One region of the Pseudoalteromonas sp. 2CM28B genome, then DNA from elsewhere that is predicted to be linked to it. Evidence: riboswitches for the same ligand, from Rfam matches in the RefSeq annotation. Region 1 holds a riboswitch; each other region holds the start of a gene.
What was found. A riboswitch is a leader RNA that binds a small molecule or an ion and turns the genes downstream of it on or off. The one in region 1 is predicted to bind lysine.
Positions count from the first base shown of each region.

Region 2: it holds a riboswitch for lysine, as region 1 does, so the genes downstream of both, dapA (4-hydroxy-tetrahydrodipicolinate synthase) here and lysC (lysine-sensitive aspartokinase 3) in region 1, are expected to answer to the same signal.
Region 3: it holds a riboswitch for lysine, as region 1 does, so the genes downstream of both, lysC (lysine-sensitive aspartokinase 3) here and lysC (lysine-sensitive aspartokinase 3) in region 1, are expected to answer to the same signal.
Region 4: it holds a riboswitch for lysine, as region 1 does, so the genes downstream of both, dapA (4-hydroxy-tetrahydrodipicolinate synthase) here and lysC (lysine-sensitive aspartokinase 3) in region 1, are expected to answer to the same signal.

Region 1 covers NZ_JALNTH010000009.1:90,891-99,086, forward strand. Annotated here, with positions in the region: gene MTN96_RS14305 (2-hydroxyacid dehydrogenase) at 1-873, shown strand, start outside; gene MTN96_RS14310 (sodium-dependent transporter) at 969-2,291, opposite strand; gene MTN96_RS14315 (4'-phosphopantetheinyl transferase superfamily protein) at 2,458-3,216, shown strand; gene lysC (lysine-sensitive aspartokinase 3) at 3,193-4,584, opposite strand; lysine riboswitch at 4,660-4,832, opposite strand; gene nhaD (sodium:proton antiporter NhaD) at 4,931-6,178, opposite strand; gene MTN96_RS14330 (hypothetical protein) at 6,375-7,646, shown strand; gene MTN96_RS14335 (hypothetical protein) at 7,652-8,196, shown strand, end outside.
Region 2 covers NZ_JALNTH010000005.1:268,054-276,249, forward strand. Annotated here, with positions in the region: gene MTN96_RS10015 (YdiU family protein) at 1-815, opposite strand, end outside; gene MTN96_RS10020 (DNA-3-methyladenine glycosylase I) at 818-1,522, opposite strand; lysine riboswitch at 1,717-1,913, shown strand; gene dapA (4-hydroxy-tetrahydrodipicolinate synthase) at 2,042-2,926, shown strand; gene MTN96_RS10030 (2,3,4,5-tetrahydropyridine-2,6-dicarboxylate N-succinyltransferase) at 2,942-3,682, shown strand; gene MTN96_RS10035 (PLP-dependent decarboxylase) at 3,682-4,887, shown strand; gene MTN96_RS10040 (succinylglutamate desuccinylase/aspartoacylase family protein) at 4,893-6,014, shown strand; gene MTN96_RS10045 (phospholipase A) at 6,224-7,258, shown strand; gene MTN96_RS10050 (bifunctional GNAT family N-acetyltransferase/hotdog fold thioesterase) at 7,331-8,196, opposite strand, start outside.
Region 3 covers NZ_JALNTH010000007.1:88,507-96,702, reverse strand. Annotated here, with positions in the region: gene MTN96_RS12010 (glutathione peroxidase) at 1-143, shown strand, start outside; gene MTN96_RS12005 (2-hydroxyacid dehydrogenase) at 447-1,427, shown strand; gene MTN96_RS12000 (sodium-dependent transporter) at 1,494-2,816, opposite strand; gene MTN96_RS11995 (4'-phosphopantetheinyl transferase superfamily protein) at 2,955-3,701, shown strand; gene lysC (lysine-sensitive aspartokinase 3) at 3,717-5,102, opposite strand; lysine riboswitch at 5,179-5,351, opposite strand; gene MTN96_RS11985 (hypothetical protein) at 5,642-6,913, shown strand; gene MTN96_RS11980 (hypothetical protein) at 6,917-7,465, shown strand; gene MTN96_RS11975 (ATPase) at 7,462-8,196, shown strand, end outside.
Region 4 covers NZ_JALNTH010000034.1:26,900-35,095, forward strand. Annotated here, with positions in the region: gene MTN96_RS28970 (succinylglutamate desuccinylase/aspartoacylase family protein) at 1-909, opposite strand, end outside; gene MTN96_RS28975 (PLP-dependent decarboxylase) at 915-2,120, opposite strand; gene MTN96_RS28980 (2,3,4,5-tetrahydropyridine-2,6-dicarboxylate N-succinyltransferase) at 2,120-2,860, opposite strand; gene dapA (4-hydroxy-tetrahydrodipicolinate synthase) at 2,876-3,760, opposite strand; lysine riboswitch at 3,888-4,067, opposite strand; gene MTN96_RS28990 (DNA-3-methyladenine glycosylase I) at 4,256-4,954, shown strand; gene MTN96_RS28995 (YdiU family protein) at 4,963-6,372, shown strand; gene MTN96_RS29000 (OmpA family protein) at 6,693-7,751, shown strand; gene acnB (bifunctional aconitate hydratase 2/2-methylisocitrate dehydratase) at 8,007-8,196, shown strand, end outside.

The DNA of each region.
Region 1 (8,196 bases):
GCGCAGACGGCAATATTAGCTAAAAACTTTGACGCTGTGTGCGTATTTGTCAACGATTCTGTTGATAAAGCGGTAATTGAGCAACTTGCCACATTGGGTGTTAGCGCTATTTTATTACGCTGTGCGGGGTTTAATAACGTTGACTTGCCCGTTGCCAAACAGCATAACTTAAGCGTATTACGCGTACCCGCCTACAGCCCTGAGGCAGTCGCGGAGCATTGTGTTGCCCTTATGCTTACCCTCAGCCGTAAAACACACAAAGCTTATAACCGCGTACGCGAAGACAACTTTGATTTAAATGGCTTACTTGGGTTTAACTTACATAACAAGACCATAGGTATTATAGGCTGCGGTAAAATAGGCTTGGCACTGTGTAACATTTTAAATGGTTTTGGCGCTAACGTTTTAGTGTGTGACCCTTTTGCAAAACCAGGCAATTACACTATTACCGATTTAAATACCCTACTTGCCCAAAGCGATATAATTTCACTGCACTGCCCGCTGAGCGAAGATACGCATCATTTAATCGATGACGTTGCATTTAATAAAATGAAAACCGGGGTCATGCTCATTAATACTTCGCGCGGTGCGCTGGTAAACAGCCAAGCGTGTATTAAAGCACTTAAATCACAAAAACTGGGGTATTTAGGGCTTGATGTGTACGAACAAGAATCAGAGCTGTTTTTTAAAAACCACAGTGAAGAAATAAATCAAGACGATATATTTTCTCGCTTAGTGAGTTTTAGAAACGTGTTAATAACAGGGCATCAAGGCTTTTTTACTCAAGAAGCTCTAACCGAAATCGCTAATATAACATTACAAAATGCAAACGAGCTTGCTCAAGGGCAAACGCTAACCAATCAAGTATTGTAATATCAAGTCATTTAAACTGTAAAAAGCGAACTTTCGGGTGACTCCCAATAGTTCGCTTTTTAAAACGGCATTTTTAAATTCGCGTTTAAAAGTTTTTAACCAAACGCTACATTTACAAATACTAAGGTCATAAGTATAGGACACACAAAGCGAATATATTGTGCAAACCAATAGTGCGGCCCACTACTTGCTTTGTGCAGCTTATTACCACGTTGCCATAGCCAGCCTACCGTTATAAAGTAAAATAGCCCCATTAACGGCAATTGGTATTGGGTAAATACCATAATCACTAAACCAAACAACCAATCAAAGTTTAAAATAATGGTACTGGCACAAATAAGCACAACAGCACTGACTGCCCATGTTGCTTTGGTTCTATCTACATTGTGGTTTTCAACCAAAAATGCCACAGGGATCTCAGTTGACGAAATAGTTGAGGTAACTGAAGCTATCGACATCAATACAAAAAATAATAAGCCAACCAATAAACCAATTTCACCCATAGTGCCAAATAGCTCAGGTAATATGGCAAAAATAAGTTGTCCCTCACCAATTAATTTACCGTTATTAAATACTTCAACGCCATTGTACTGGGCAACATAAATAGCCGGAATTATTAATAAGCCCGCCAAAAACGCCACGCTGGTATCAAGTAGCGCAACACTTGCGGTTAATTTTGGTAAGTTAGCTCCGGGTTTTAAATATGAGCCGTAAATCATCATACAGCCTACCCCAAGCGACAACGAAAAGAACGCTTGCCCCATTGCGGCAATAATTAAATCAGGGTCGAGTATTTTGCTAAAGTCAGGCACTAAATAGGCAGCAAACCCTTCGCTTGCGCCATCTAACGTTGCAATATAAATAATAAGCCCAATGAGGAGAACAAGTAAAAGCGGCATTAAACGGCGTGACCAGGTTTCTATTCCCGACTTCACCCCTTTTAAAATAATACTGGCGGTTAGAATAAGCATAAGCGGCGTAAAAATAAAATTACGTAACATAGAGTCACTATGTAAAAACTCACTCAAGCTCTGCAAGCCAAAAAAGCTACTTATAGGCTCTATAGCGTAGGAAAGCATCCAACCGGCCACAATTGAGTAAAAACTTAACATAACGATGGCACCGGCAAGGCCAATATAGCCTGCTGCGGCTCCCACTTTAGGGGCGTGATCTTGCCATGCTTGGCTTAGTGCTTTAACGGGGTTAGCTTGGGCTTTGTAACCTAAATACAGCTCGGTGTACAAAGCAGGTAACGCCAGCAAAAAAATAACGATAAAGTAAACCAGTAAAAATGCGCCGCCACCATGATTAGCAGCCTGCGTAGGAAAACCCCATATATTACCTAAGCCTACCGCTGCACCGGCTGCTGCCAATACAAAACCTAGTCGACTTTGAAAACCATCACGCACTTGTGCCATACACCTACAAATCTGTTATTATTTTAACGAATGCGAATTAAACCATATTTAAGAGCGACTGAGTAATAAAAATGTACTTAGCGCTCACAACAACTAACAACCGCTCACAAACTATCCAGCTTTGGGTAATAAATATGTAATCGGTCGTCATTTATAACGAGCAATGATGAGTGTAACTTACTTTGAAAACCAGCTAGAAATCACGCCCGCTTTAGCAAATAACAGCCATTGCATTGCGTTGCTTAACGCGACCACCCTCAATGTGGGTGAATTTGATTTACCCCACTATTTAAGCCCTTTTGAGCTCAATATTATTAATCGGCGTAAAAACCCACAAGCTAAACAAGAATATTTAGCCACACGTTTAGTGCTTAAATACCTAGTAAAAACCGCTTGTTCTTCTTACGCATCATTAAAGCTGTGTGATATTAGTTCTGAATTTAACCCCGATAACAGTAAATTAGAATTACATATTAAAAATACAACAGGCGTGATTAGTTGCTGTATTTCTCATTCTCATGGTTTTGTAGGTGCAGCGTTAAATGTAGCATCAACTCATTTTGGCTTTGATATTGAAAAAATTAATTTAAAGCGCCCTTTTAATAAACTCGCTAAGCACTTTTACCACCCAGCCGAAGTGAGCTCAATAATCGATTCAGATAACATAACAACTCAAGCACATCATTTTTTTAGGATTTGGACATTAAAAGAAGCGCTGGCTAAAGCCACCAGCCGCCCCATTGCTCAATTATTAAGCCCTAATGTGTTTAACGAACTTAATAACACTCAGCTTACAGCTTGTAGCAATACCGTGGTTGGAGCACATAACGACATGTTTGATATTAGCGTTGTGGCAAAAAAAAGCACCGACTGGCGGTGCTCAATAATAACTATTAACGATTTACGCAGCGCAATCACTTTCTAGTAATCGACTATGAATCGCTTGAACCACGGCATCAGACTCACTTTGCTCAACTAAAAAGCACAAGTTATGTTTACTTGCACCATGACAAATGAGTCGAATATTAAAATCACTTAATACTTTCATTAAATTCATTTCATGTTGGCGCAAAACAATTTCAGAGCCAATTAATGCCACCAGCGTTAAATTGTTTTCAACCGATACATGGCAAAATTCAGCAAGCTTATCTAAACATGCTTGATCTAGCTCTGGACGTGATGCATTAGGCGCATTATCAAGGGTAATTGCCACACTAATTTCAGAGGTGGTGACCAAATCTACCGAAATATTGCACTCACTTAAAATAGTAAATATACGCGCTAAAAAGCCACTGGCTAATAACATTTCTGGGCTTTTAAGGGTTAATAATATTTGATTTTTACGTTGCGTTACCGCACGAATACCAGGTAGCTGCGATTTTTCACGTTCAATCCACGTACCGCCAAGTTCTGGCTCTGTGCTTGAGCCAACAAACACATTAATATGGCTGCGACTGGCAGGCAAAATTGTAGCTGGGTGCAGCACTTTAGCGCCAAAGGTCGCCATTTCTGCTGCTTCATCAAAACTTAAACGCGCAATAGGAGTGGCTTTTACACACAAACGAGGATCGGTGCTAAAAATACCCACTACGTCAGTCCAAATATGCACACTTTTAGCGTTAATAGCCTCAGCAAGCAGTGCAGCACTATAATCTGAGCCACCTCGACCGAGCGTGGTCGTTAAATTGTTTGCATCGCTACCAATAAACCCTTGGGTTACAATAACGCTATCATCAAGCAGCGGAATTAAATGTGTTTTAGCGGCTTGCGCTGTGGCGCCCACATTTGGTGTTGCTTTACCAAATTGGCTATCGGTTTTAAGCACCTGGCGCACATCAAAACGAGTGGCATTTAAACCCTTTAACCTTAGTACTTGGGTAAATAAGTACGACGATAAACGCTCGCCAAAGCTAAGTAGCTCATCGAACTGCTGCTCTGTATTGAGTGTTTGTGCCGCCAACGTTTGAAATGCATCAAGCGTTTGATTAAACCCAAGGGCTAAATCATCATCTAACGACAGGTCATTTAAAATAGCCTGCTGAATCGCAAGTACACCATCAATATGCTGTTGGCGTTTAGCGGCTTCAATACCCGCTTTGCAAAGCTCCACTAAATGATTGGTCACTCCGGCACTGGCGCTTACTGCAACAATACGTACATTTTTATCGTTTACGATAATTTCGCTACAACGGCTCATCGCCTCAAAGTTAGCAACGCTGGTGCCACCAAATTTGGCAACAATGTAATCTGATTTTGTGCACTGTGAACTTTGTGGCACTGATTGGGTAGTCATTTCGTCTCCTTTCGCGGCATCCAAACCGCAATAAAACAAGAAGAACTTGGCAGGAAATAAAGATAAGAAAAATCTACTGCCAGAAGCTCTCCACCTAAATTGGTGACAGTTTTGAGGATTCAGCCCCATAAACCGAAAAACAATAGTAACGACCCATTATTTTCCTCGGCGAGTACTTCCCTCCTTAATGGTCGCAGGCTGTCGTTGCCTCACATTAAGTACCTAAGTATCGCACCTCTTCTGAATGTATTATTAACCTGTGGCTAATAAAACAAAACCGCACTAAGAGTGCGGCTTTGAAAGTTATCGTTTAGACGTCTAGCTGTCAAGTCGTTTTACACTAAAATCAAATAAAACTACCCATTAAGTAAGAGCCCGCATAACCAAAGGTGTAACACAGTAATAAATACAGCGATAAGCGAAGGTAACTTGCAAACGTCAGCTCTTTTACCTTACTCATGGCTATAATACCGGCTGCCGAGCCAATGATTAGCATAGAGCCACCTACACCAGTTGCATACGTAAACGACAACCAATGCTGTTGACTCATTACAATGTCGGCTTTTAATAACGCTGCCGTTAGTGGCACGTTATCAACACCTGCAGATAAAATACCCATTAAGTAGTTTGCGTACTCTGGCGCCATTACCGTATACAAATTAGTAAATTGGCTCAGTACCCCAACTTCTTTTAACGCACCAACAAGCAGTAACACACCCACGAAAAACAATAAGGTGTCGTACTCTATGTCGCGTATAAAATCGATCATATCTTTGTTGATGTCTTTTTTGCGCATTAAAAATTGCGCGACTAAAAACATAATAGATAAACCCAATAAAAAAGTAAGCAGAGGCGGTACACTGTATAAAACGCTCAATGTAAGCGTAGCAATCACCGTAGTGAAGAAAATAACCGCAATGGTTATGTCGGTTTTTTCAATACGTTTAAATTTAGTTTTTTTAAACTCGAGTTGCTTATTCATGCCAATTGATAACAAAGTAGCCAGTAATAATACACTTAGTAACGCAGGCACAATTAACAGTAATAAATTGCTAATTGATACTTTACCATCAAGGAAAATCATAAGTGTGGTTACATCACCCGTGATAAGTGATACACCACCGGAGTTTACAGCAAATACAATAAGCGTGGCGTACTTAACTAACTTTTTGGCTTCAAGCTTTAATGACATAATCACTGCCAGTGATATTAGCGTGGCCGTAACGTTGTCTGAAATAGATGAAAATAAAAACGCAAAACACCCCACCAAAAACATTAGCTTACGCTCACTAATGCTGGTTGGCATAATCCGGTTCACAACATTTTCGATAAGTCCTTTAGAGTTTAAATAGGCAACAAAGGTCATTGCGGCCATTAAAAACAGCCATAAAGAAGCAATTTCTAAAATATTGTGGTCTAGGAGGGTTTGAATCGTTTCGGGGCTTTGCCCATTAAGAGGAAAAATAAAGGAGATAATCCAACAAAGTGTACCAAAAAATAATGTCGTTTTTGCTTTGTTTACGTGGATCACATCCTCAATAACGATAAGCAAAAATGCAATCGCTATCAGCGTCAGGATAATCGAGGAAACCATGATATTAAACAACCTTCGGGGTTAAGTAAAAATTGAAACCATGTAAAAAATATACCCACAAACTCTATGTGCCTATATTCGGCGCGGATACTATCACTAAGCGGGTGTAAAAACTATTATTAAATCGTCGCAAAAACGAATACCATATAAGTTCGAGAAATATAAAATAACGAATACTAGGAAGTTGCAACGCCTTATGATCCCAGCTAAAAAGCTACTTAATACCCTAAATGAACACTGGGGTGTATTAGAGCTATTATTTAAGCGCTTTAAAATGGCCGACTTTAGTATTAAAGATCTTCAAAATGCCATTAAGCAAAAGCAACCCACGTGGAATAATGAGCGTATTTATAAAGAAACCAACCGGTTATTGAATCAAGAAATTATTATTCCGCTGGCTAAATCGTCACAACTGGAAATTAACCGCGCCATTGCCGACTTTGCCACCTTTTTACTGCAAGAAGAACATTTAGGCTTAGCACAAGAAATTAGTGTCTTGGTTGATGATTTGGCCCGTTTAGGTAATCGGCTATTCAATGCCGGTGAAATAGAAGATTTTGATGATTTACGCCGCTTTAGCCGTATTATGGATGATCGGGTGCGTAAAATAATCAAACTGTTTTTACACAACGAAAACGCTATTTTAAATATTGTTGAGCAAGCCAAATCTAATAATGCGGTGCAGTCGCTACAAAAACGCTATAAAGCCGTGATAGAAGCGTTTGATGAGTATATAGAACCCATGCTGGAAATGGTGGATATTAGAGGCGACTTTCATGCCTGCTTTACCCTTATTGAGCAACAAATTAGCACCCAAATAGAACACATTGAACGCTCAGGCAAAGCGTACAACGATAAACGCATGCTTGAGCAATTGCGTACCCGCATTCTAGAAATGCACTTAGTTGGCCGGACAAGCTTACGAAAAAGTGCCGATATGCTTATGCCACTGCGTGAAGAGTTGCGCCGTAACAACCTTGTTACCCGCCAAGTAGCAAAAGTATTAGGACTAATACGTAAAAATGGGGTAGATAATATGCTCAGCGCCGTGCAGCCACATTTTGTAAGCGATGCGCAAAAGTATTCATTGGGTCAACAGCGCCATATAGTAGCCTACATGGCAAGCCTGGCTGAGTTTGAGCATCACGAATATCAGCTACCAGAGCAAAACGATGTGCCTGCGTTTGTCACGCCAAACATTCCTGACTATCACGATGTAAAAGCGCAGTTTGCAAAACGCTTCAAAAAGCAGCGTAAAAAACCACAGCCTCTGCTGCAATTTTTAGACGAAAGCTACCCTGAGCTTGAAGCCGATGAAATGCTGTTTTTATATCAAAAGCTAGTGAGCGATAACACCCTACACATTAGCCAAAGCGATAAAAAAGCCCGCGTTAACATTGCAGGCCAGCACTTTTCTTTGTACCCCTTTAATTCAGAGCCTCAGGCTGATAAAGCCGAGCACGAGTAATCACCATGACACAGATAAACTTAAATGAGCTTTCTCACTTACAAGCCATTAATAAAAAATTAGTCGCGGGTTACCACATTTGCGAACAAGACACCCTAATGTGGCAAGAGCTTGACCAACAAATTGAAGCTTACAGCGCCTTATTCACAGCATTAGGCCATGATTTAAAGCACGACAGTCGTGGCTTTTATTATTTTGCTAGCGATGAAAGCACCCCCAATATGGGCAAAATATCGCGCGCGATAGCGCTCACTATTTATATTTTAATCGAACACTTTGCCAACACAGGTAAAGACCCAATGCGTGCATTATTTGATGAGCCAAACGATTTAGAGCTAATGCAAACCTTGGTACAACTTAATAAACATTTATTTGATCAGCTTGAAATATTCTCGGGTTCTGATTTACGCAAAGATGTGTATTTACGCATGGTACGTTTAGGCCTTGCCCGCGAAGTAGAAGGCGGCTTTATGCTACAGGCGCCAATTCATCGCTATATTGATGCCTTAATGGAAGTAAATGAAGAAACCTTTTTAGGAGAGGACGAGCA
Region 2 (8,196 bases), on a different contig from region 1:
ATTGAGCTAAACACGGTATCAAAATCAAAGGTATTCATCATTGCACACGGGCCGTAGTCGATAGTTTCGCCGCTTATCAAGGTATTATCAGTATTCATAACGCCATGAATAAAGCCTACTCGCATCCAGCTAATAACCAGCGCTAGCTGACTATTTATAACGGCTTCTAAAAAGTCTAAATAGCGCTGAGCCCCTGTTGATTGAATACTTGGGTAATGGCGTTCAATGGCTACATCAGCTAATTTTTTTAATCCCTCTACATCACCTTGAGTTGCTAAATACTGAAACGAGCCAACGCGAATATGGCTACTTGCTAAGCGGGTAACAATTGCGCCTGGTTGCGGCGGATTACGATAAACAGCTTCACCTGTGCCAACCACAGCCAAACACCGCGTGGTTTTAATCCCTAAGCCGTGCATAGCCTCGCTCATAATATACTCGCGAATAGCGGGGCCTAGTGCACATCGCCCATCGCCTCCTCTTGAAAAAGGCGTGGCGCCTGAGCCTTTTAACTGAATATCCCACAGCTGATTTTTATCATCGCTGATAGCACCCAGCAAGTGCGCTCGCCCATCACCCAAGCGCGGCGAAAAGTGCCCAAACTGATGCCCAGAATAGCCAAGCGCTACAGCATTTACCGGTTGCGGCTCGTTACCAGCAAAAGTACTGGCCCGCAGCGCAGGCTCAACATCAATATTAAACTGCTGTGCTAACGCTTCGTTCCACAGCAGCAATTGCGGGGCAGCAACGCTTGAAGGTTGATCCTCTATTGCAAAGTTATCTGCTATGTCTGTGTATCTTGGCACTAGTTTCATGGTTAATCCTCTGTTTGTTGGCTTATGCCTACGCGATTGTCGCCCACGCTGTAAGCCACAATTAAGCTAAGTTCTTGCAGGCTCAAACCACTTTGCTTTTGCATTTCGTTAAAAAACGCCTGTGCGGCAGTGAGCGATTTTTTAGTTTGCAGGCCGCCATCTATAATTTTGTGCGCTCTTAGGTAACTTTCTACATCTCGCGAAAGTAAAAAAGTATCTTTACCAAGCGCTCTTAAGGCATACGGGCCTGTATTGCCGCCCAAACGGGCGCCGTGTTTTTTTAAATGCGCCCATAAACCAATAATGTCATCGCCTGGCCAGTTAGCTACAAACTTGCTAAAACTGCCATGTTGCTGAGCTATTTCGTGGATCATGTAGGCATTTTCAGGAATTGTTTTTACTTTTTTATAATTACGAATAATGCGCTCATCAGTTGCTTTTTGCTCGAGCATATCGGGCGGCATCATAAGTAATTTATCAACACTAAATTGCCAAAAAACCTCTCTAAAACCTGGCCATTTACTGTTTATTACCGACCAGTAAAACCCGCTTTGAAATACTTTTCGGGTAAACTCTTCAAGCCAATCGTCGTCACTTAATGCGCTTAATGCTTTTTTAGATAAGGGTTTTGCGAGTAATAACTTAAGCATTTTTTCAGAACCTTTTCGCTCTACTGCTCGCTTATAAATATCGCTAAATTTTTCCATACTTATTAAATACCTCATCACTGCTCATAGGGTTAGTTTACGAGAAAAGCAGCCAATACGTAACCACCCACATTTTCGATGAACTAATCTGTATCCTGCAACTTGACACCTAGACGGCTAAAATGTTTTAATCGCCGCAATTACCCTATTTAAATTGTATTTTGTTAAACCTTTTGCGGTTAAACAAAATACAAAGGGCTAGAAGAGGTGCGTTATTCAGGTAGCGTATGTTAGGAGCGCAAACTCCAGTGAGCATATGTGAGGGGAATACCGCCGAGAGGTAAACGCTTTTGCGAAGCAATTACTTCGGGCGACTAGGTTGAATCCTAGCGACTGTCACCAATAGCTGTTTTAGAGCAGCTTATTAGTTTGGTGGAGAGCTTCTGGTCTTAAATAATAAGGCCGTGCGCCCTATTATTTTAAGCCCATTCGCTCTTCGAATACTGTTCGAATGACGTTAATGCGGCTCACATCATACAGCCTCCTTAATATCTCGAACACCTTATAGGTTCGTAAGAGATGATTCACAACTTCAATTTAGACGACTACGCACTGTGGACAGCGCTTGTTACGCCGTTTGATCAACAAGGTAATGTTGACTACGACACGCTCACAACACTTGTTAGCGAACAAGAAGCGGCACACAACGGTATTTTACTGCTCGGTAGCACAGGTGAAGGCTTAGCCCTTACACTTAAAGAGCAGCAAGGCATTGTTGAGCACGTGTGCCAATTAAAACCCAGTGTACCGCTTATGGTTGCTGTTGGTGGTAGTAACTTGGCCCAACAAAAAGAATGGGTTAGCTACTGTAACCAATTACCTATTCACAGCTACTTATTAGGCTCGCCTCTTTATGCAAAACCAGGGGCTGTAGGTCAAACACATTGGTACGAAAGCTTATTAAACGAAAGCGCGCATCCGTGTATGTTGTACAACGTACCTGGGCGCAGCGGTGTAAGCATTCCTATCGAAACCATTGAAAACTTAAAAGCGCACCCAAAACTGTGGGCTTTAAAAGAAGCCAGTGGCAACATCACCCAATTTGAAGCATACCGACAAGCCGCGCCTAATTTAGCGCTATACAGTGGCGACGATGCACTTATGCCCTACTTTGCCCAAGCAGGTGCAAAAGGCTTAGTTTCGGTTGCGGCCAATGCATGGCCTTTGCAAACACACGAATTTGTAAAGCGCAGCCTAAGCGGTCAACACCCCAATTTATTTGCTCAGTGGACTCGCGCTATCAATAGCCTATTTGCTGTAGCAAACCCTATTCCCGTTAAAGTGCTAATGCACCAGCAAGGGCGTTTAAATAGCCCACTGTTGCGCCCACCTTTAACGCATCTTGAGTTAACGCAAACCGATTGCATTACCACTGCAAACGACACCATTTTATCTTGGCATTAAACACAGGTTTTTATAATGAGCTGGTTAGAACTACTAAATAATTTAGAATCGGGCGCAGTACGCGCAGCATCACAAAACGAAAGCGGCCAATGGGAAGCTAACGTAGAAGTAAAACAAGGCATTTTAGAAGCCTTTAAAAATGGCACTAACACAGAGTTTGCAGGCGGGTTTGTTGATAAGCACAACCTTGCACCGCAAGAATTTAGCACTGACGATGGCGTGCGTATGGTACCAGGTGGCACCAGTGTTCGCCGCGGTGCCTACGTAGCTAAAGGCACTATTATTATGCCACCAGCGTACGTAAATATTGGCGCATACATCGACGAAGGTACTATGGTTGATAGCCACGCATTAGTGGGTTCATGTGCACAAGTTGGTAAAAATGTACATTTAAGCGCAGCTGTTCAACTTGGTGGTGTACTTGAGCCAATTGGGGCAAGCCCAGTCGTGGTTGAAGACGATGCGTTTATTGGCGCAGGTTGTGTCATTGTTGAAGGCGTAGTGGTTAAAAAAGGCGCGGTACTTGCCCCAGGTGTGCGTTTATCTGCCACTATTCCGGTTTACGACTGTGTTAACGAGCGCCAGCTAGATAAAGGCGAGCCAATTCCAGAGTACGCTATTGTAATACCAGGCTCTCGCCCTGCGTCTAACGAATGGGCTCGTGAGCAAGGCTTAAGCATGTCGTGTGCACTCATTGTTAAATACCGCGACGAGCAAAGCGATGCATCGTTATTGCTAGAAGAGGTTTTACGATAATGAGCTTTTTGAGCACGCCTATCAAGGCCGCCGTAAATACACTTACTCAGCAACTTGATACACCTTTTTTTGTTTACGACTTAGACAAACTAAACGCACACCTTACCCGTTTAGTTGCGCAAACCGATGTAAAGCTTTGGTATGCGGTAAAAGCCAATCCGCTTTCTAAGGTTATTCAATGCCTAGACAGCGCCGGATTTAACTTTGACGTAGCAAGTAAAGGTGAGCTTGAACAAGTCCTTGCACAAGGTATTAGTTCACAGCGCGTGCTCAATACAGGGCCTGCAAAGAGCCCTAAACAAATTAAACACTTTATTGAGCGCGGCGTGCGTATTTTTGTTGCCGAAAGCCTCAATCAAGTACGTTGGTTAAACCAGCAAGCGCAGCTGCAAAATACGCAGCTGCAAGTATTACTGCGTGTGCAATTACGCTGGCCAGAAGGTGAAAAAAACCCATTAGGGGGTGACAGCCTTACACCGTTTGGGCTTGGTTGCGATGAATGGCAAGCGCTCAATACTGGCGATTACCCAGCACTTAATTTTGATGGCCTACATATTTTTCAGTGGGGCAACATGCTTAGCACGCAAAAGCTAAGCGAGCTGTGGTCGCAAATGATTGCACCGCTTACCACCTTGGCTAATAACTTAAATATAAACCTGAAAATTTTAGACTTAGGCGGCGGTTTAGGTATTCCTTACACACCAAATGATGCAACACTTGAGTGGGATGGATTAATCACCGCGCTGGCAAAAATTAAAAAAGATGCGGGTGTAGACGAGCTTTGGATGGAGCTTGGCCGTTACGCTGTAGGCGAATGCGGTCATTACGCTAACCCCGTCGTTGAGTGCAAACAAAACTACGGGCAACAACAAGTTATTTTAACCGGTGGTATTAACCACTTATTGCGCCCTGCTGTTACAAGCCAAGATTTTCCTGCGGCATTACTGCGCGAGTCAACAGCGCCAGAACAATCAATGAGCTTATATGGCCCATTATGTACTGCCCTTGATTGCTTAGGCGAGCATACCCTACCAAGCGATTTAAACGAGCAAGACTGGCTGGTGTTTAGCCAATGTGGTGCCTATGGTTTTACCGAAAGCATGCCCTATTTTTTATGCCATGAACTAGCTGCAGAATACGTGTTACAAAAGGGCGAGCTCACGTGTGTGCGCCAAGCAGAAGATGCCAGTCACTACTTAAGGTAATAAACATGAGCATAACAACACCCATTAGCCAAGAAAACATTGTAGTAGGGGAAGTAGCAAACGGCTTGCCTCTAACTATTCCGGTGTATCGCTTAAAAGGCGATGGCAGCGGGCCAAGCGTGTATATTCAAGCCAATATGCATGGCGCCGAGGTACAAGGTAACGCGGTTATTTTTCAGCTGCTAGAGCAGTTAAAACAGCTTAATTTAAAAGGCGACATTACCTTAGTACCTTATGCTAACCCTATAGGTTGTAATCAAAAATCAGGGGAATTTACCCTTGGCCGATTCGACCCTATTACTGGCACTAACTGGAACCGTATGTATCACTACAATAGTGATTTAGTCACCCAGTTTGCACACGAGCATAGCCAGTACGACGATGCAGCTTTAAAAAGTAATTTTAAAAAAGCCCTGCTTGATGAAATAGATGCCAAACTTAACGGCCCAGCTTACTTGCTCAATACCGGTAAACGCATTGCGCTTAACCTGCAAAAGCTTGCGCATCAAGCCGATATCGTGCTCGACTTACATACGGGGCCTATTTCAAGTAAGCATCTGTACTGTCCAACGTATGCCAGCGACAGCGCACGTTATTTTAATATTGAACACGTACTGCTTATTCCAAGCGACTTTGATGGCGCAATGGATGAAGCTAGCTTTTGCCCATGGTGGCATCTAAGTGATGCACTTAGTGCGCAAGGCAGGGACTTCAATGTACAGGTTGAGGCCTTTACAGTAGAGCTAGGCAGCCAAGAAAAAATAGATTTAGCAGCCGCCTTTGACGATGCAAACAGCATTTTAAGCTATTTGAACCATAAAAATGTATTGGTAGATGCAGCGCATCAACCTAAGCAGATGACCCGTTATGCGTGCCATTTAGATGACTACTTTGCTTATTATGCGCCGATTGGCGGCATGGTTGAGTATGTTGCCCCATTAGGCGCACACATAAAGGCAGGTGAGCCAATAGCCCATATATTGCGCATGGAGCGCTATTTAACTGAGCAACCCCTACAAACATTAAGCCTTGATTGCGATGCAATTGCTATTTTGCATTTTGCCTCAGCAAGCGTAAACCAAGGCACTGAACTTTATAAGTTTTTTACTAACGTATTTGAGTTATAACGCACCGCGCTATAACTCCCCCTTCTCATTGCGTGAGAGTAAGTTAACTAACTTACAATATAAGCGGCTATATGCCGCTTTTTTTGATCTGTGATAACGGTGTAAACGTAGGGTAATCAAATAAGTGTAAATTCAGTGAAAGTTCACCGTTACAAATGTAAAAACACGTTATAATTTATAAATCTACCTTACTCTCAAAGGAATAAACAATGAGCTGGCGTTATTGGATTGCAGTTACGGCTTTACTAAGCACCCCCTCTTTTGCCCAACAAGAGGTTAAAAAAAATGAACAAGACAACGACATAGAGCTAGTTAAGCAATGTATTTTAAATGAAGTAATTGGTGGCGATGGTAAGCAAACCTTAGACGAGCTGCGTACAAAATGCTCCGCCCTTGAAGAAAACAAACAACTTACCGCACTTGATAAACGCAAGGCTCGCGAAGAGGTAAGCAAAAAAAATCGTAACGTAATTACGCCGCATAAACGTAACTACATTTTACCTTTATCGTATGTCTCGCACCCTAACGATCGCCCGTTTGATGGCTTTGACGAGCTAACAGATGAAGAAAATGGCGAACCCCTTGATAACCTAGAGGCTAAATACCAGCTTTCTATTAAAGTGCCACTGTACGATGATTTTGCAGATGAAGACCAGGCCATATTTTTTGGCTTTACTTTGCAGTCGTATTGGCAAATTTATAACTCAGAGATTTCTTCTCCATTTCGTGAAACCAACTACGAACCAGAAATATTTTGGGTAAACTACCTAGACCAAGAAAACGTACTTTGGGGCGACGAAATGGCCATAGCGCTGGGTATTTCGCACCAATCTAATGGCCGCAGCCAGCCAAACTCTCGTTCATGGAACCGAATTTACGCCGATTTTATATGGGAAAAGAGCGGTTTTGTATTTAGCTTTAAACCTTGGTATCGCATTGCCGAGGATGAAAAAGACAATATATTAGAAGCCGATGGCGACGACAATCCAGATATTTACAAATACATGGGTTACTTTGAATTTGGCGGGGCGTATCGTTATCAGGATCATGAGTTTAGCTTTATGACGCGTAATAATTTAAATTCAGATAACCGTGGTGCACTTCAACTAGATTGGTCATTTCCGCTTTGGGGTCGTTTGCGTGGCTACGCACAATATTTTAACGGTTACGGTGAAAGCCTAATTGATTATAACGCTGATGTAGAGCGTATTGGTGTAGGTATATTACTTACCGATTTACTATAATTTATTAATACGCCATAAAAAAAGCCAAGCCCTTTTATAAAGTGCTTGGCTTTTTTATTAAAGCGTTACTCGTTATTTTTTAACCGCAAACACCCCTTCAAACTCTGCAACAACATCGCTGCCATCAAATATAGTAACAGGTACTACGTAACTTGCTTTGCCTGTTGTTTCTAGCTCACTGAGTTTACCTTTACAGGTTTGCACATCAACACAACCGCGTGGGTCGGTATTAAGTGGTTTTAAGTATTTTATAGTGGCATCGGCTAATACAATATTGCCCTCAAGCCCTGCCTCTTTAAGCGCTAAGTACGTTGCGCCCCAACCTGTTAAGGTTGCTAAGCTGTATATAGAGCCTGCAAACATGGTGTTGTGTAGGTTTAAGTTAGCGTCTAAATCAGCACGCGTTGTAAACTGCCAGTCTGTGTAGCTTTCTACTTTTATACCCATTGCATCACTAATTGGGATTGATTCACGCCAAATATTTTGCAGTACTTGCGTCCAATCTGGGTGGCGAAACCAACCCGGCTCACTAGGCTTTTGCTTAATCATTTTGAAATGTTGTACATCGCCATACGCTAAGTGGGCTTTTTCTTTTAGCTCGTAGCCGTGGCGCTTATAAAACTCAAGCGCACGCTCGCGAGCAAATAACACTAATTCGCCTGCATTTTGCGTCCATGCTATTTTTTCAAGCTCGTGTAATAAACGGCTACCAATATGCTGGTTACGGTTGCCTTCGGCTACGGCCATGTAACGTACTTGCGCTTGTTCATGGTTGTTAAAGTGTAAACGGGCCACACCAAGCACATCACCGTTGTTATTTTTAATAAAGCGATGCTCTGAGTCTTGTTCCATATCATCTTGTTCAGAGCCACGAGGCTCATTCCAAGGCGCACGTAGTACTTCCCAACGTAATTGATAGTACGCTTGCCAGTCTTCGC
Region 3 (8,196 bases), on a different contig from region 1:
AGCTCGTTGCACGTTATGCGCCGCGCACCAAGCCCGAAACGCTTAAACAGGTCATTGAGGCAAACTTACCTAGCGCACTAAACGCTAATAACTTAAATAACGCAAAAATAATACCCAACTTTAATGCATTAAAAGGCGCTTAATTATTCTAAATCAATAAATGGGTGGTTACTCAAGCATGCTTTATTAAACTAGTTTAAGGTTACGTATAATACCAATCAGCAATAATACTTAATCATTTTTAGGGGCTAAACGTGTCGCTATCTGCGTTAAAAAACTCTCATTTACGACTGCATGGATGCAGAAGGTAGAGCAATGCAGGAGCAATTGCCGAGAACAACTAAATAGCGAATTTTTTGCCTTACTATCAACGCGTTTTTACATCCTCAAAATAGATCACTTGATTATGCGCATTGGTATAACAGCTAGGCTTTGGAGTAAATAACATGAACATTGCTTTTTTTAGTACGCAAAAATACGAGCAGCCTTTTTTTGAGCGCAATATTAACAAACACCCTCAAATAGAGATTTGTTACTTTGAGCAAGCACTGAACGAGCAAACAGCACTGCTTGCTAAAGGGTTTGATGCTGTGTGTGTATTTGTAAACGACACAGTTAACGCCCTCGTTATTGAGCACCTTGCTGAGCAAGGAATTAATACTATTTTACTTCGCTGCGCAGGGTTTAATAATGTTGATTTAGTGGCTGCCAAAGCACACAACATTAAGGTATTACGAGTGCCCGCATACAGCCCAGAAGCCGTAGCTGAGCACTGTGTTGCACTTATGCTTACCCTTAGCCGTAAAACACATAAAGCCTATAACCGCGTACGCGAAGACAACTTTGATTTAAACGGTTTATTAGGCTTTAACTTACACGACAAAACAGTTGGCATTATAGGCTGTGGTAAAATTGGCCTTGCCCTTTGTAATATTTTAAATGGCTTTGGCGCGCATGTTTTAGTGTGCGACCCTTATGCAACACCTGGCAATTACACCATTACCGATTTAGATTCGCTGCTTACTAAAAGCGATATAGTTTCACTGCACTGCCCACTGAATGAGCAAACACACCATTTAATAAATGACGATGCATTTAATAAAATGAAACCTGGGGTAATGCTAATTAACACTTCGCGCGGTGCGCTACTTAATAGCAAAGCGTGTATAAATGCGCTTAAAACTAAAAAGCTAGGGTATTTAGGGCTTGATGTGTACGAGCAGGAGTCGGAGCTATTTTTTAAAAACCATAGCGACGAGATAAACCAAGACGATATATTCTCGCGCTTAGTTAGTTTTAAAAACGTATTAATAACTGGCCACCAAGGCTTTTTTACTCAAGAAGCCCTTAGCGAAATTGCCAATACCACCATACAAAACGCAATAGAAATTAATGAACAGAGACCTTTAACCAATGAGGTTTTATAAAGCCGCGGCCCATTAATTTGCTTTACCCGTTTTGCTATTTACATAACGGGTAAAGCTTAAAATACTTCAGCCAAACGCAACGTTTGCAAAAACAAGAGTCATTAATACTGGGCACACAAAACGAATGTATTGAGCAAACCAGTAATGCGTGCCGGTGCTGGCTTTATGAAGCTTATTACCGCGTTTCCACATCCAACCTGCGGTTATAAAATAAAACAGCCCCATAAGTGGTAGTTGGTACTGAGTAAATAGCATGATTACTAAACCAAATAACCACTCAAAGTTTAATATTATTGCACTAGCGCATATTAACACCACTAGGCTAACGGCCCACGTTGCTTTAGTACGATCTACGCGGTGGTTTTCTACTAAAAACGCTACCGGTATTTCTGTGGTAGAAATAGTCGATGTAACCGATGCAATCGACATAAGTACAAAAAACAGTAACCCAATTAGTAAGCCAATTTCGCCCATGGTACTAAAAAGCTCAGGTAAAATAGCAAATATAAGCTGCCCTTCACCTATAAGTTTTCCGCCGCTAAACACCTCTACCCCGTTATGTTGCGCTACATAAATTGCAGGCACTATCAGTAAACCTGCTAAAAATGCCACACTGGTATCAAGTAGTGCAACGCTTGCAGTTAGTTTTGGCAGGTTTGCATCTGGCTGCAGGTACGAGCCATAAATCATCATGCAGCCAACCCCTAATGAAAGCGAGAAAAACGCCTGCCCCATTGCAGCAATAATTAAATTTGGATCAAGCACTTGGCTAAAATTAGGAATTAAATAAGCAGCAAACCCTTCGCTGGCGCCTTCTAAACTGGCTATATAAAAAATTAAGCCTATTAGTAGCACCAATAACAATGGCATTAAACGGCGTGACCAAGTTTCAATCCCTGATTTAACCCCTTTTAAAATAATACTGGCGGTTAAAATAAGCATAAGCGGCGTAAATATAAAATTACGCACCATGGAGTCGCTGTGTAAAAATTCGCTTGCTGCGGTAAAACCAAAAAATGTAGTAATAGGCTCTATCGCGTAAGAGAGCATCCACCCAGCTACAATAGAATAAAAGCTAAGCATAACCACAGCGCCCGCAAGGCCAATATATCCTGCGGCAGCCCCTACTTTTTTGTTGGTATTTTGCCACGCATTACCCAATGCTTTTACTGGGTTTGCTTGCGCTTGGTGGCCTAAATAAAGTTCGGTATAAAGCGCAGGTAGCGCAAGTAAAAATATAACTACAAAGTAAACCAATAAAAATGCACCGCCACCATGGTTGGCCGCCTGCGTAGGAAAACCCCAAATATTACCTAAACCCACTGCTGCGCCTGCAGCGGCTAAAACAAAACCAAAACGGCTTTGAAATCCATCACGCACTTGTGCCATACACCTACAAATTCTGTTATTCTTTGATTATTGTGAATTAAACCATATTTAATGCCAACTGAGTAATAAAATTGCTTTTGGCATAAATAAGCGCTGTTAACCGCTCACAATTACAGCACTCAATTATTTTAAGCGCGTATGACTAACCACTTTTTTAAAAACACCCTAAGTGTTACTCCTTCTTTTTATAGCGATTTACCCCCTAGCAACAATACTATTTTAGTGTTTAATGCCAACACACTTAATGTAGAACACCTTGATTTAACCCAGTACCTAAGCCCATTTGAGCTAAGCGTTATAAATCGTCGTAAACGCATGCAAGCAAAGCAAGAATATCTAGCATCGCGCATATTACTAAAGCAACTTGCAAAGCATACTCAGCCCCAATACGCACACATACCGCTTAATAAAATGAGCACCCACTTTAATGAAGAATGCTCAAAACTGCAGCTCCATATAAACCACACCGTTATAAATACCTGTATTTCGCACTCGCATGGCTTAGTTGGCGTTGCACTTAATGTTACTAAGGCGGAGTTTGGCTTTGATATTGAAAAAAATAACTTAAAACGCCCATTCGAAAAGCTCGCTAAGCATTTTTATCATAAGGCTGAAATTGCCTTAATTACCGCGCCTTTGGCTATAAAAGAGCAAGCTCAGAGCTTTTTTAGAATTTGGACCTTAAAAGAGGCACTCGCTAAAGCAACTAGCCGCCCAATAGCGCAATTGCTTAGCCCAAATGTATTTGATGAATTTTCTTTGTTAAACCTTACAGCATCGAGTAACAGCATAACGGTTGCCAATGAAGAGTTTGATATAAGCGTGGCGCATAAAAAAAGCACCGACTGGCGGTGCTTTATACTTAATAACTTGGATACTGAATAACTTGGCTTTAAAAGCTTAAGCAGCGCTTTCTAATAAGCGGCTGTGTATTGCTTGTACCACGGTATCTGATTCGCTTTGCTCTACTAAAAAGCATAAGTTGTGCTTACTTGCACCATGACAAATTAATCGAATATTAAACTCTTTTAATACGTTCATTAAGTTCATTTCGTGCTGGCGTAGCTGTATTTCAGACCCTATAAGCGCCACTAAGGTTAAGTTATTTTCAACCGATACATGACAAAATTCGGCCAATTTATCTAAACACGCTTGCTCAAGCTCAGGTCGCGAGGCATTAGGCGCGTTATCGAGTGTAATGGCAACACTAATTTCTGAGGTAGTAACTAAATCTACCGATATATTAAATTCACTTAAAATGGTAAATACACGGGCCAAAAAGCCACTTGCTAATAACATTTCTGGGCTTTTAAGCGTTAGCAATATTTGGTTTTTACGCTGCGTAACGGCACGAATACCTGGCTGCTGCGATTTTTCACGCTCAATCCACGTCCCTCCACGTTCCGGTTCGCGGCTAGAGCCTACAAATACATTAATATGGCTACGGCTTGCTGGTAAAATAGTCGCAGGGTGCAATACTTTTGCGCCAAATGTCGCCATTTCTGCGGCTTCATCAAAGCTTAAACGAGCAATTGGCGTTGCCTTAGCGCATAAACGCGGGTCGGTGCTAAAAATACCCACTACATCGGTCCAAATGTGTACACTTTTAGCGTTAATAGCCTCTGCTAATAACGCCGCACTGTAGTCAGAGCCACCGCGACCAAGCGTTGTGGTTTGGCCAAATTCATCACTACCAATAAACCCTTGTGTAACTATTACTTGCTCATCTAATAACGGAATTAACAGATCTTTAGCGGCTTGTGCAGTGGCCGCAACATCGGGCGTTGCTTTACCAAATTGGCTGTCGGTTTTAAGCACTTTGCGCACATCAAACCTATCTGCATTTAAGCCTTTTAAGCGCAGCACTTGAGCAAATAAATAAGACGATAAACGTTCGCCAAAGCTAAGCAGCTCATCGTGTTGTTGATCAGTGGTGAGTGTTTCAAGGGCTAACATTTGAAATGCTTTTAACGTTTCGTTAAAACCTACGGCTAAATCGGCATCAAGTGACAGCTCATCTAAAATAGCCTGTTGAATAGCCAATACGCCATCTATGTGTGCTTGGCGCTGCTCTTTACTAAGGTCGGGTTTGCATAGTGCAACTAAGTGGTTAGTTACGCCGGCACTGGCGCTCACAGCTACAATACGTACGCTTTTATCTGCAACAATAATTTCGCTGCAGCGACTCATCGCTTCAAAGTTTGCAACACTGGTTCCGCCAAATTTGGCAACGATGTAATCTGATTTTGCGCCTGATACTGTTTGTGGCACTGATTGGGTAGTCATTTCGTCTCCTTTCGCGGTATCCAAACCGCTAAAAAACAAGAAGAACTTGGCAAAGGAATGCAAATAAGATGTGTCCGCTGCCAGAAGCTCTCCACCTAAGTTGGTGACAGTTTTGGGGATTCAGCCCCATAAACCGAAAAACACGGTTGACGTAACCTTGTTTTCCTCGGCGAGTACTTCCCTCTTTAATGGTTATGGGCGTTCGTCACCTACCATTAAATACCTAAGTATCGCACCTCTTCTGAATGTTGTATTAACCTGTGGCTAATAAAACAAAAACCCACTGTGTAGCGGGGCTTTGAAAGTTATCGTTTAGACGTCTAGCTGTCAAGGTGTTTTAGTTAATATAACGCGAATAATTTAGCCAAGGTTTACATTGCTGGCTACTTTTACAGCGCTTAATGTAACTCGCCTGTACGCCAGCTAAAAAAATGTGTAAATTAAGCCAGTTAATAACGAGTACTTTTTATTATAAAAATATAAAAACTACGCTCTGCTTTAAGCGTAGTTAACTCATTACTAGGATGTATCACCGCATTATGATCCCAGCTAAAAAGCTGCTTAACACCCTTAGCGAACATTGGGGTGTTTTAGAGCTATTATTTAAACGTTTTAAAATGGCCGACTTTAGCCTCAAAGACGTGCAAAACGCTATTAAGCAAAAACAGCCCACATGGACAAACGAGCGCATTTACAAAGAAACAAACCGTTTGCTCAATCAAGATATACTTATTCCATTGGCTAAATCATCCCAGCTTGAAATAAACCGCGCCATTGCCGATTTTGCGACCTTTTTATTACAAGAAGAACACCTAGGTTTAGCACAAGAAATTAGCGTTTTGGTTGATGATTTAGCACGCCTAGGAAACCGATTAGATAATGCCGGCGAAATAGAAGACTATGACGATTTACGCCGCTATAGCCGCATTATGGATGATCGGGTGCGTAAAATAATGAAGCTTTACGCGCACAACGAAAACGCTATTTTAAACATTGTTGAGCAAGCTAAATCTGATCACGCGGTGCAATCTTTGCAAAAGCGCTACAAAGCGGTAATAGAAGCCTTTGATGAATACATAGAGCCGATGCTTGAAATGGTCGATATTCGCGGTGACTTTCATGCCTGTTTTACACTTATTGAGCAACAAATAAGTAAGCAAATAGAGCACATTGAACGCTCAGGCAAAGCCTACAGCGACAAACGTATGCTTGAGCAATTGCGTACTCGGATACTCGAAATGCATTTAGTTGGCCGAGAAAGCTTACGCAAAAGTGCCGATATGCTTATGCCACTGCGCGAAGAGCTACGCCGTAATAACCTAATTACCCGCCAGGCAGCAAAAGTGCTTGGCCTTGTGCGTAAAAATGGCGTAGACAACATGCTAAGCGCGGTACAACCAAACTTTGTAAGCGATGCGCAGCGTTATTCGCTTGGCCAGCAGCGTCATATAGTTGCCTATATGGCAAGCTTGGTAGAATTTGAACACGAAGAATACCAGCTCCCAGAGCAACAAGACGTGCCGGCATTTGTTACGCCAAACATTCCTGATTACCACGATGTTAAAACAAGCTTTGCAAAACGCTTTAATAAAAAACGTAAAAAGCCCCAGCCATTACTGCAATTTTTAGATGAAAGCTACCCAGAATTAGACGCCGACGAAATGCTATTTTTATATCAAAAACTAGTCAGCGACAGTGAAATTCACATTAGCCAAAGCGATGAAAAGACACGCGTAAAAATTGCCGGCCAGCATTTTTCGTTATACCCATTTAATTCTGCGCCTCAGCCAGATACACAGGCAGACGAGTAACACATGACACATATAAACTTAGACGAGCTTACGCACCTACAAGCCATTAATAAAAAATTAGGTGCGGGTTACCATATTTGCGAACAAGACAACGTAATGTGGCAAGAGCTTGACCAGCACATAGAATCTTACAGCGCCTTATTTAGCGCCCTTGGTCACGATTTAAAACACGACAGCCGCGGCTTTTACTACTTTGCCAGCGACGAAAGCACGCCAAACATGGGGAAAATATCCCGTGCTATAGCACTGACTATTTACATTTTAATTGAGCATTTTGCCAATACGGGTAAAGACCCAATGCGTGCCCTATTTGATGAAGTAAACGATTTAGAACTGATGCAAACCTTAGTGCAAATTAATAAACACTTGTTTGATCAACTTGAGATATTTTCGGGCTCAGATTTACGTAAAGACGTATACCTGCGCATGGTACGTTTAGGCCTTGCCCGCGAAGTAGAAGGCGGCTTTATGTTACAAGCGCCTATTCACCGCTATATTGATGCACTTATGGAAGTAAACGAAGAAACCTACATTACTGAGGACGAGCAATGAAAAACTTATACGGACTAAGTAAACTCGCCCTACTTAATACCGCAGGCTATGCAAAGTGTGTTATTCCGCTTGATAAAAGTAGCTCTATTTGTGCACCAAACAATACCGGTAAAAGCTCGGTTATTAACGCCCTGCAATTTCCGCTAATAAACGATTTGCGCCTAACCGAATGGGACGGGCACGATTTAGATGAAACCCGTAAATTTTATTTTTCATCAGATCAGTCGTACATTTTGCTTGAAGCCAACCTCCCCCATGGCTCGGTGGTTATTGGTGTAGCAGGCCTTGGTAAAATAGCCGGTTACGCGCATCAGTACTTTTGTTATCAAGGCAAACTTGATTTAGCGCAGTACACACAAGGTAATACCATTATTAAGTTTACCAAGCTGTTTAATCATTTAAAAACGCAAGGTTACAACCCTATAGAGCTTAAAGCACAAGAGCTAAACGCCCTACTTACCGGCGGCGCAACCCCTTTTGACGGCGACATTAATTTAAAAATGATCCCGCTTAATAACGTGCAAGACTCCGCCATTTATAAAGAAATTTTTAGGCGTATTCTTAACTTACACAAATTGGGTGCAAGCGATGTTAAACGCTTTATGCTGCGTGTGTTTGAACGCCATATGTCTAACTCTAAAGTGGACTTTTACGAAGTATGGCGTCGCTCGTTTGATAAAGTAAATCGTGCTAAACGCGAATTAAAAGCGCTTGAATCAATGCAAGAGCCA
Region 4 (8,196 bases), on a different contig from region 1:
ACCCATGGGGGCGTAATAAGCGATATAATCATTTAGTTGGCAGCCATATCTTGTCATCAATTTTGGCTTGTAGGGGGCATCAACAAATACTTGCTTATGATTTAAATAACTTAAAATACTATTGGCATCGTCTAGTGCCGCGCTTAAATCGATTTTTTCTTGGCTGCCAAGCTCTACCGTAAAGGCTTCAACTTGCACGTTAAATTCACGCCCTTGCTGAGCAAGTTGCTCACTAAGCTGCCACCATGGACAAAAGCTTGCTTCATCCATTGCGCCATCAAAGTCATTAGGAATAACCAGCACATGGGGAATATTGAAGTAACGCGCGCTATCGGTCGCATACTCAGGGCAATATAAGTGCTGACTAGAAATAGGGCCGGTGTGTAAATCTAAAACTATATCTGCTTGATGCGCCAATTTTTGTAAGTTTAGCGCAATCCGTTTCCCCGTTGTTAAACGATAATCAGGGCCGTTGAGTTGTTGCTCAACGTCATTAATTAACGCGGCTTTAAAGGCTGTTTTCAGAATCTTATCATCGGCATCGCTGAACTGCTTTGCAAACTGTGATGCAAGTTTATTATTGCAGTGATACATGCGATTCCAATTAGTCCCCGTAATGGGATCGAATCGGCCAAGGGTAAATTCCCCCGACTTTTGATTACAGCCAATGGGGTTAGCGTAAGGAACTAAGGTAATATCACCTTTTAAATTAAGTGCTTTTAGTTGCTCAAGTAATTGGTAAATTACCGCGTTGCCTTGCACTTCTGCGCCATGCATATTAGCTTGTATATACACACTTGGGCCGGTGCCATCGCCTTTTAAACGATACACAGGAATAGTCAGTGGTAGTCCGTTTGCGACTTCGCCAACTACAATGTTTTCTTGGCTTATAGCTGTGGTGTTATTCATCTTTTTTACCTCAAGTAGTGGCTTGCATCTTCTGCTTGTCGCACGCAACTCAATACGCCATTGTGTATAACATATTCACCGGCCAGCTCATGACATAAAAAGTACGGCATACTTTCGGTAAAACCGTAGGCACCGCATTGACTAAATACTAACCAGTCTTGCTCATTTAAATCACTGGGTAATTGGTGCTCTCCTAAGCAATCAAGTGCAGTACATAAGGGGCCGTATAGGCTCATTGCTTGATTTGCTGCGTTTGAATCTCGTAACAAACGCGCAGGGAAATCTTGACTGGTGACCGCAGGGCGCAATAAATGATTAATGCCGCCGCTCATAATCACCTGTTGTTGGCCGTAATTTAGTTTGCGCTCAACAACAGGTGTGACGTAGTGGCCGCATTCGCCTACAGCGTAGCGACCTAGTTCCATCCATAGCTCAGTAACCCCCGCATCGCATTTAATTTTTGCAAGCGCCTCTATGAGTGCATCCCAACTTAGAGTGGGCGTATCAAGTGTATAGGGAATACCTAAACCACCACCTAAATCCAGCACCTTGAGGTTAATATTTAAATCCTCAGCAAGTTGCCTTAACGGCGCAATCATTTGTGTCCACAGTTCAGCAAGTTTGTCGCTGCTAAGCATGTTGCCCCACTGAAAAATATGCAGACCGTCAAAATTAAGTGCATAGTAGTCACTGGTATTTAGCGCCTGCCACTCGTCGCACCCTAAGCCAAATGGAGTAAGACTATCGCCCCCTAGCGGGTTTTTATCACCCTCGGGCCAGCGTAATTGAACGCGCAGTAATACTTGCAACTGGCACTGCTGAGCAATCGCTTGTTCGTTGAGCCAACGTACCTGATTGAGACTTTCGGCCACAAAGGTACGTACGCCACGCGCAATAAAGTGCTTAATTTGTTTTGGGCTTTTTGCAGGCCCCGTGTTGAGCACGCGTTCACTGTTAATTCCTTGAGCAAGGACTTGCTCAAGCTCGCCTTTACTGGCGACATCAAAGTTAAAACCAGCGTTATTTAAACGTTGGATCACGCTAGATAACGGGTTCGCTTTAACTGCATACCAGAGTTTTACCTCGGTTTGTGCTACTAAACGCGTTAAATGTGTGTTTAGTGAATCAAGATCATAAACAAAAAAGGGCGTATCAAGCTCAGTTGATAGCTTATCAATAGCGCTTTTAACGGGCGTGCTCAAAAAGGTCATTAACGTAAAACCTCTTCAAGCAATAATGACGCGTCACTTTGCTCGTCACGGTATTTAACAATTAACGCACACGACATGCTTAAGCCTTGCTCACGCGCCCAATCGTTTGACGCAGGGCGAGATCCAGGGATCACAATCGCGTATTCAGGGATAGCTTCGCCTTTATCAAGCTGGCGCTCATTTACGCAGTCATAAACAGGGATGGTTGCAGATAAGCGAACACCTGGAGCAAGTACCGCGCCTTTTTTAACTACCACGCCTTCAACAATCACACAGCCTGCACCAATAAAGGCATCATCTTCAATAACCACAGGGCTGGCACCAATGGGCTCAAGTACCCCTCCTAATTGTACCGCTGCGCTTAAATGCACATTTTTACCTACTTGAGCACACGACCCTACGAGCGCGTGGCTATCTACCATAGTGCCCTCGTCAATAAATGCACCAATATTTACGTACGCAGGTGGCATAATAATAGTGCCTTTGGCAACATGTGCACCACGGCGCACACTTGAACCACCGGGTACCATGCGAACGCCTGCTGTGGCGTCAAAGCTTTGCGGTGCTAAGTTATGTTTATCAACAAAACCGCCAGCAAACTCGGTGTTTTGACCGTTTTTAAAGGCTTCTAAAATGCCTTGCTTTACTTCTACGTTAGCGTGCCATTGGCCGTTTTCGTCTTGTGTTGCTGCGCGAACCGCGCCCGTTTCTAAATTATTTAATAGTTCTAACCAGTTCATTATAAAAACCTGTATTTAATGCCAAGATAAAATGGTGTTGTTTGCCGATGAAATGTCATCGGTGTGTGTCAACTCAAGGTGTGTTAAAGGTGGGCGTAGATACGGACTGTCAATACGCCCTTGTAAATGCATTAACACTTTGACTGGGATAGGGTTGGCTACTGAGAATAAGCTATTGATAGCACTAGACCACTGGACAAAAAGATTAGGGTGTTGGCCGCTTAAACTGCGCTTTACAAACTCATGGGTTTGCACTGGCCATGCATTGGCTGCAACCGACACTAAACCTTTTGCACCTGCTTGGGCAAAATAAGGCATGAGGGCATCATCACCACTAAAAATAGCTAAATCAGGCGCCGCTTTTCGAAAGGCTTCAAATTGAGAGATAGAGCCACTGGCTTCTTTGAGTGCCCATAAATTTTTATGATGTTTGAGGTTTTCAATAGTCGCAATGGGAATGCTTACGGCGCTTCGTCCTGGTACGTTATAAAGCATACACGGATGAGAACTGGCATTGAGCAGGCTTTCAAACCAATGTGTTTGCCCCACTGCACCGGGTTTGGCGTACAAAGGCGAGCCAAGTAAAAAACCATGGATAGGCAGTTGGTTGCAGTAGTTAACCCATTCAAGCTGCTGCTTTAAGTTACTACCGCCTACCGTAACCATAAGGGGGACGCTCGGCTGTAATTGGCAGACATGCTCTACGATGGCTTGCTGCTCTTTTAGGGTCAGGGCTAACCCTTCGCCAGTGCTACCAAGTAATAAAATGCCGTTGTTAGCGGCTTCTTGTTCGGCCACCAAGGTGTCTAAGGTTGCGTAACCAACTAGGCCATTTTGATCAAATGGGGTGATCAGCGCAGTCCATAAATGGAAATTGTTAATATTGAAGTTGTTGATCATCTCTCACGAACTTATAGGGCATTCGTCGAGTTTTTGGCGGGTATTTAGGATGCCTGACTCTTTGAATGTGTTTATAATTCGAAGAGCGAATGGGCTTAAATAATAGGGCGCACGGCCTTATTATACTAAGACCAGAAGCTCTCCACCAAATATGTTATTGGTGACAGTCGCTAGGATTCAACCTAGTCGCCCGAAGTAATCTTTCACAAAAAAGTGTTACCTCTCGGCGTTAATTCCCCTCACGTATGCTCATTGGAGTTTGCGCTCCTAACATACGCTACCTGAATAACGCACCTCTTCTAGCCCTTTGTACTCGCTACTTGAAAAGCCAGTTAGCAAATACAATGTAATAGGGTAAGTGCGGCGATTAAACCATTTTAGCCGTCTAGGTGTCAAGTGACTAAATTCAGATTGATTCATCCTGATTGACAGTTATTACGTATTGGCTGCTTTTCTCGTACACTAACCTCACAGTAGAAGTAAGGTATTAAGCAGATGGAAAAATTTAGCGATATTTATAAGCGAGCAGTGGAGCGAAAGGGCTCTGAAAAAATGCTTAAGTTGTTACTCGCAAAACCTTTATCAACAAAGCAACTCAGCACATTAAGTGATGATGATTGGCTAGAAGAATTTACTCGCAAGGTATTTCAAAGTGGTTTTTATTGGTCGGTGATCAATAGTAAATGGGCAGGATTTAGAGAGGTTTTTTGGGATTTTAATGTTGAAAAGTTACTGATGATGCCACCGGATATGCTTGAGCAAAAAGCCAGTGATGAGCGGATTGTACGCAACTATAAAAAAGTAAAAACTATTACTGAAAATGCATATATGATCCATGAAGTTGCGCAGCAGCATGGTAGTTTTAGTCAGTTTATAGCTAATTGGCCAAGTGAAGATATTATTGGTTTGTGGGCATATTTGAAAAAACAGGGTGCGCGTTTAGGGGGCAATACCGGTCCTTATGCTTTGCGTGCATTAGGGAAAGACACCTTTTTATTATCCCGAGACGTAGAGAGCTATTTACGTGCGCACAAAATTATAGATGGCGGCTTACAAACCAAAAAATCATTAAATGCCGCGCAAGCTTTTTTTAATGAACTGCAGCAGCAAAGCGGTTTAAGTATGCAAGAGCTAAGCTTAATTGTCGCTTATGGTGTCGGCGACAACCGAGTAGGAATAAGCCAACAACAATAGGATTAATCATGAAATTAGTGCCAAGGTATACCAATATTGGTGACGGCTTTGCTATTAGCGATCATCCGGCTAAAGTGGCAGCGCCACAGTTATTGTTATGGAATGAGCCCCTAGCTAAGCAATTTAATATACAGGTGAGTGCCGATTCACGAGCAAATATATTCAGTGGAAATGAACCTCAAGCAGTTTCTGCAGTGGCACTGGGATATTCTGGTCATCAGTTTGGTCACTTTTCACCGCGACTAGGGGATGGTAGGGCGCATTTGCTCGGTGCGATTAGCGATGATAAAAATCAGTTTTGGGATGTGCAATTAAAAGGCGCTGGTGCTACGCCATTTTCGCGCGGAGGCGATGGCCGCTGTGCATTAGGTCCAGCTATTCGTGAGTACGTAATGAGCGAAGCTATGCACGCGCTTGGTATTCCAACAACGCGTTGTTTAGCCGTGGTTGGCAGTGGCGAAACCGTTTATCGCAACCCACCTCAACCAGGTGCTATTGTAACCCGACTCGCCAGCAGTCATATACGGGTGGGCTCGTTTCAATATTTAGCCACTCAAGGTGACGTTACTAGCCTAAAAAACTTAGCCGACTTAGCCATTCAAAGACACTATCCCGAGATTAACAGCACTGGTGCTCAGCGTTATTTAGATTTTTTAGCTGCAGTGATCGCCAACCAAGTCAAATTAGTCGTAAGTTGGATGAGGGTGGGGTTTATTCATGGTGTTATGAACACCGATAACACCTTAATTAGTGGTGAAACCATAGATTACGGCCCATGTGCCATGATGAACCAGTTTGATTTTGATACCGTGTTTAGCTCTATTGATAAACAAGGGCGTTATGCGTTTGGTAATCAGCCAAACATGGCAAGTTGGAACTGTGCCCGCTTAGCAGAGAGTCTAATGGCGCTGATCAGTGATGATGACGAGCAAGCGGTGGCATTGATGACGCCTTTAATTGAGGGCTTTTCAACGCAATTTAACCAACAATTTAGCGCTATGTGGACGCAAAAGTTAGGGTTAACAGTCGCGGATGATAAAGATAATAAGTTGGTGGGAGAGTTACTAGGGTTATTAAAACAACACCAGCTTGATTATACCAATACTTTTAATGCGTTAACTGAATCGTTAACTGGACAAGCGCAAATACCATCAGCACTCGTATCGTGGGCACAGCAATGGCAAACACGAACTAACGAGCATAGTTATAATATAATGCGACAGGCAAATCCAAGTGTGATTCCCCGTAATCATATTATTGAAGATATTATTACTCAGTACACTACGCATGGGGATAGTGAGCTACTCAGTCGTTTTAGCAAAGTGATGTCGAGCCCTTACACAAGCAATATGCAAGCTACAGAGTTTCAACAGCCGCCTGAAGATGATAAGAATTATCGTACTTTTTGTGGTACTTAAGTATTGTTTGTTGCATCTTAAAATGAATATAAAAGGTCATTTTTTACTCCTGCAATGTTCATTCATAGAGTAAACTATGAACGAGTGATACCATAACTCCATAAAGGCCAGTGATCGTGTGGGGTTTAAAGCGATTGTTTGCTTTTTGAGCTAGCCTGTGTTCATCGACATTTTTTATGAGCTAGTTTTATTATCCTAGATATTGAAAAAATATATTTGCGTTAAGCATTGATTAACAAAGACTCAGTTACTATATAAGTAAGTTAGAAGAGCTAGCAATGCTTAGCTATATTTTTAGTTGTTAAAATGGGAAGAAAACAATGAAATTAAAATCACTTACAATGGCTATTGCGTTAGCTGCAACTAGCGCATCTACTTTCGCAGCCGAGCAAGAAGGCTTTTACATCGGTGCATTCGGCGATTATTACGATGCTTCGTGGAAAAACATGCGTGAGCAAGCTGGCCTTGACGTTAATGAGTCAACAGGCTGGGGTGCTGAATTAGGCTACCGCTTTAATGATTACTGGAGTGCGCGTTTAGAGTACGCAGACCTAGACTTTAATGCTCACGACAAAGTATTGAACAACCGCAACGATATTGACGGCGAACGTTATGGTATCGATGCACTTTACCACTTTGGTGGCGGTCCTTTCTACGGTTTATTTGGTCTGAAAGATATTGATGTTGTTGATGACAACACGTTTTTAAACGCAGGTGTAGGTTACCGACACTTTGTTACAGACAACTTTTTTGTTAATGCTGAAACCAGTGTTTACCAAGGTTTAGATAAAGGCTACACAGATGTTGGCGCTAAATTAGGTATAAACTACTTCTTTGGTCAAAAATCGGCGCCAGTAACACCGGTTGAGCCTGCACCAGAGCCAGAAATTGTTCCTGTGCCGGTAGCACTTGCTGATACAGATAAAGACAGCATCCCTGATGTAGATGATAAATGTGCCAATACACCTATGACAGATGCTGTTGGTAGCGATGGTTGTACACTTTATGAAGATACTGAAGTAACAGTAAGCTTGTTAGTAACATTCCCTAACAATGATTCTTCAGTTTCGCAGCAGTACTTAAATGATATTGATGAAGTAGCGACTTTCTTAAAAGAGTACCCAGATACAACAGTGCTTCTTGAAGGTCATACGTCTGCAGTAGGTAAAGCGTCTTACAATAAATGGTTATCTAAAAAACGTGCTGATGCAGTAGCTAAAAAGCTAATTGCTGATGGTATTGCAGAAGATCGCATTACAACGGTAGGTTTAGGTGAAGAACGCCTTAAAAATGAAGCGAATACGGCAAAAGCGCATGCTGAAAACCGCCGCGTTGAAGCACACGTAAAATCTATTAAACGTGTAAAAGTATTACGTTAATAGTCTCATTATTGAGTAAAAACCCAGCTTAGGCTGGGTTTTTTTATGGCTGCTTAATAGGTATTCATGGGAGTTGGTTTTACTTTGTTAACTATTCATATTATTAATAATCGGTATAACTAGTTGTATAACTGGATGGATTTTAATCTATGCACAAAAGCTTTATAATCGGCAGATAGAATACTATAGGTATTGGGTTATGGTGTGTTTAGTAAACACCACCGAATACTTTAACGTCACCAAGAGGGCAATACTGTGCTACAAGAATATCGTAAACACGTAGAAGAACGTGCCGCGTTAGGTATCGTACCAGCGCCATTAGATGCTCAGCAGACGGCTGATCTTATTGAGCTAATTAAAACGCCACCGGCAGGTGAAGAAGAGTTCATCCTAGAACTACTGATCAACCGCGTACCACCAGGTGTTGATGATGCAGCCTACATTA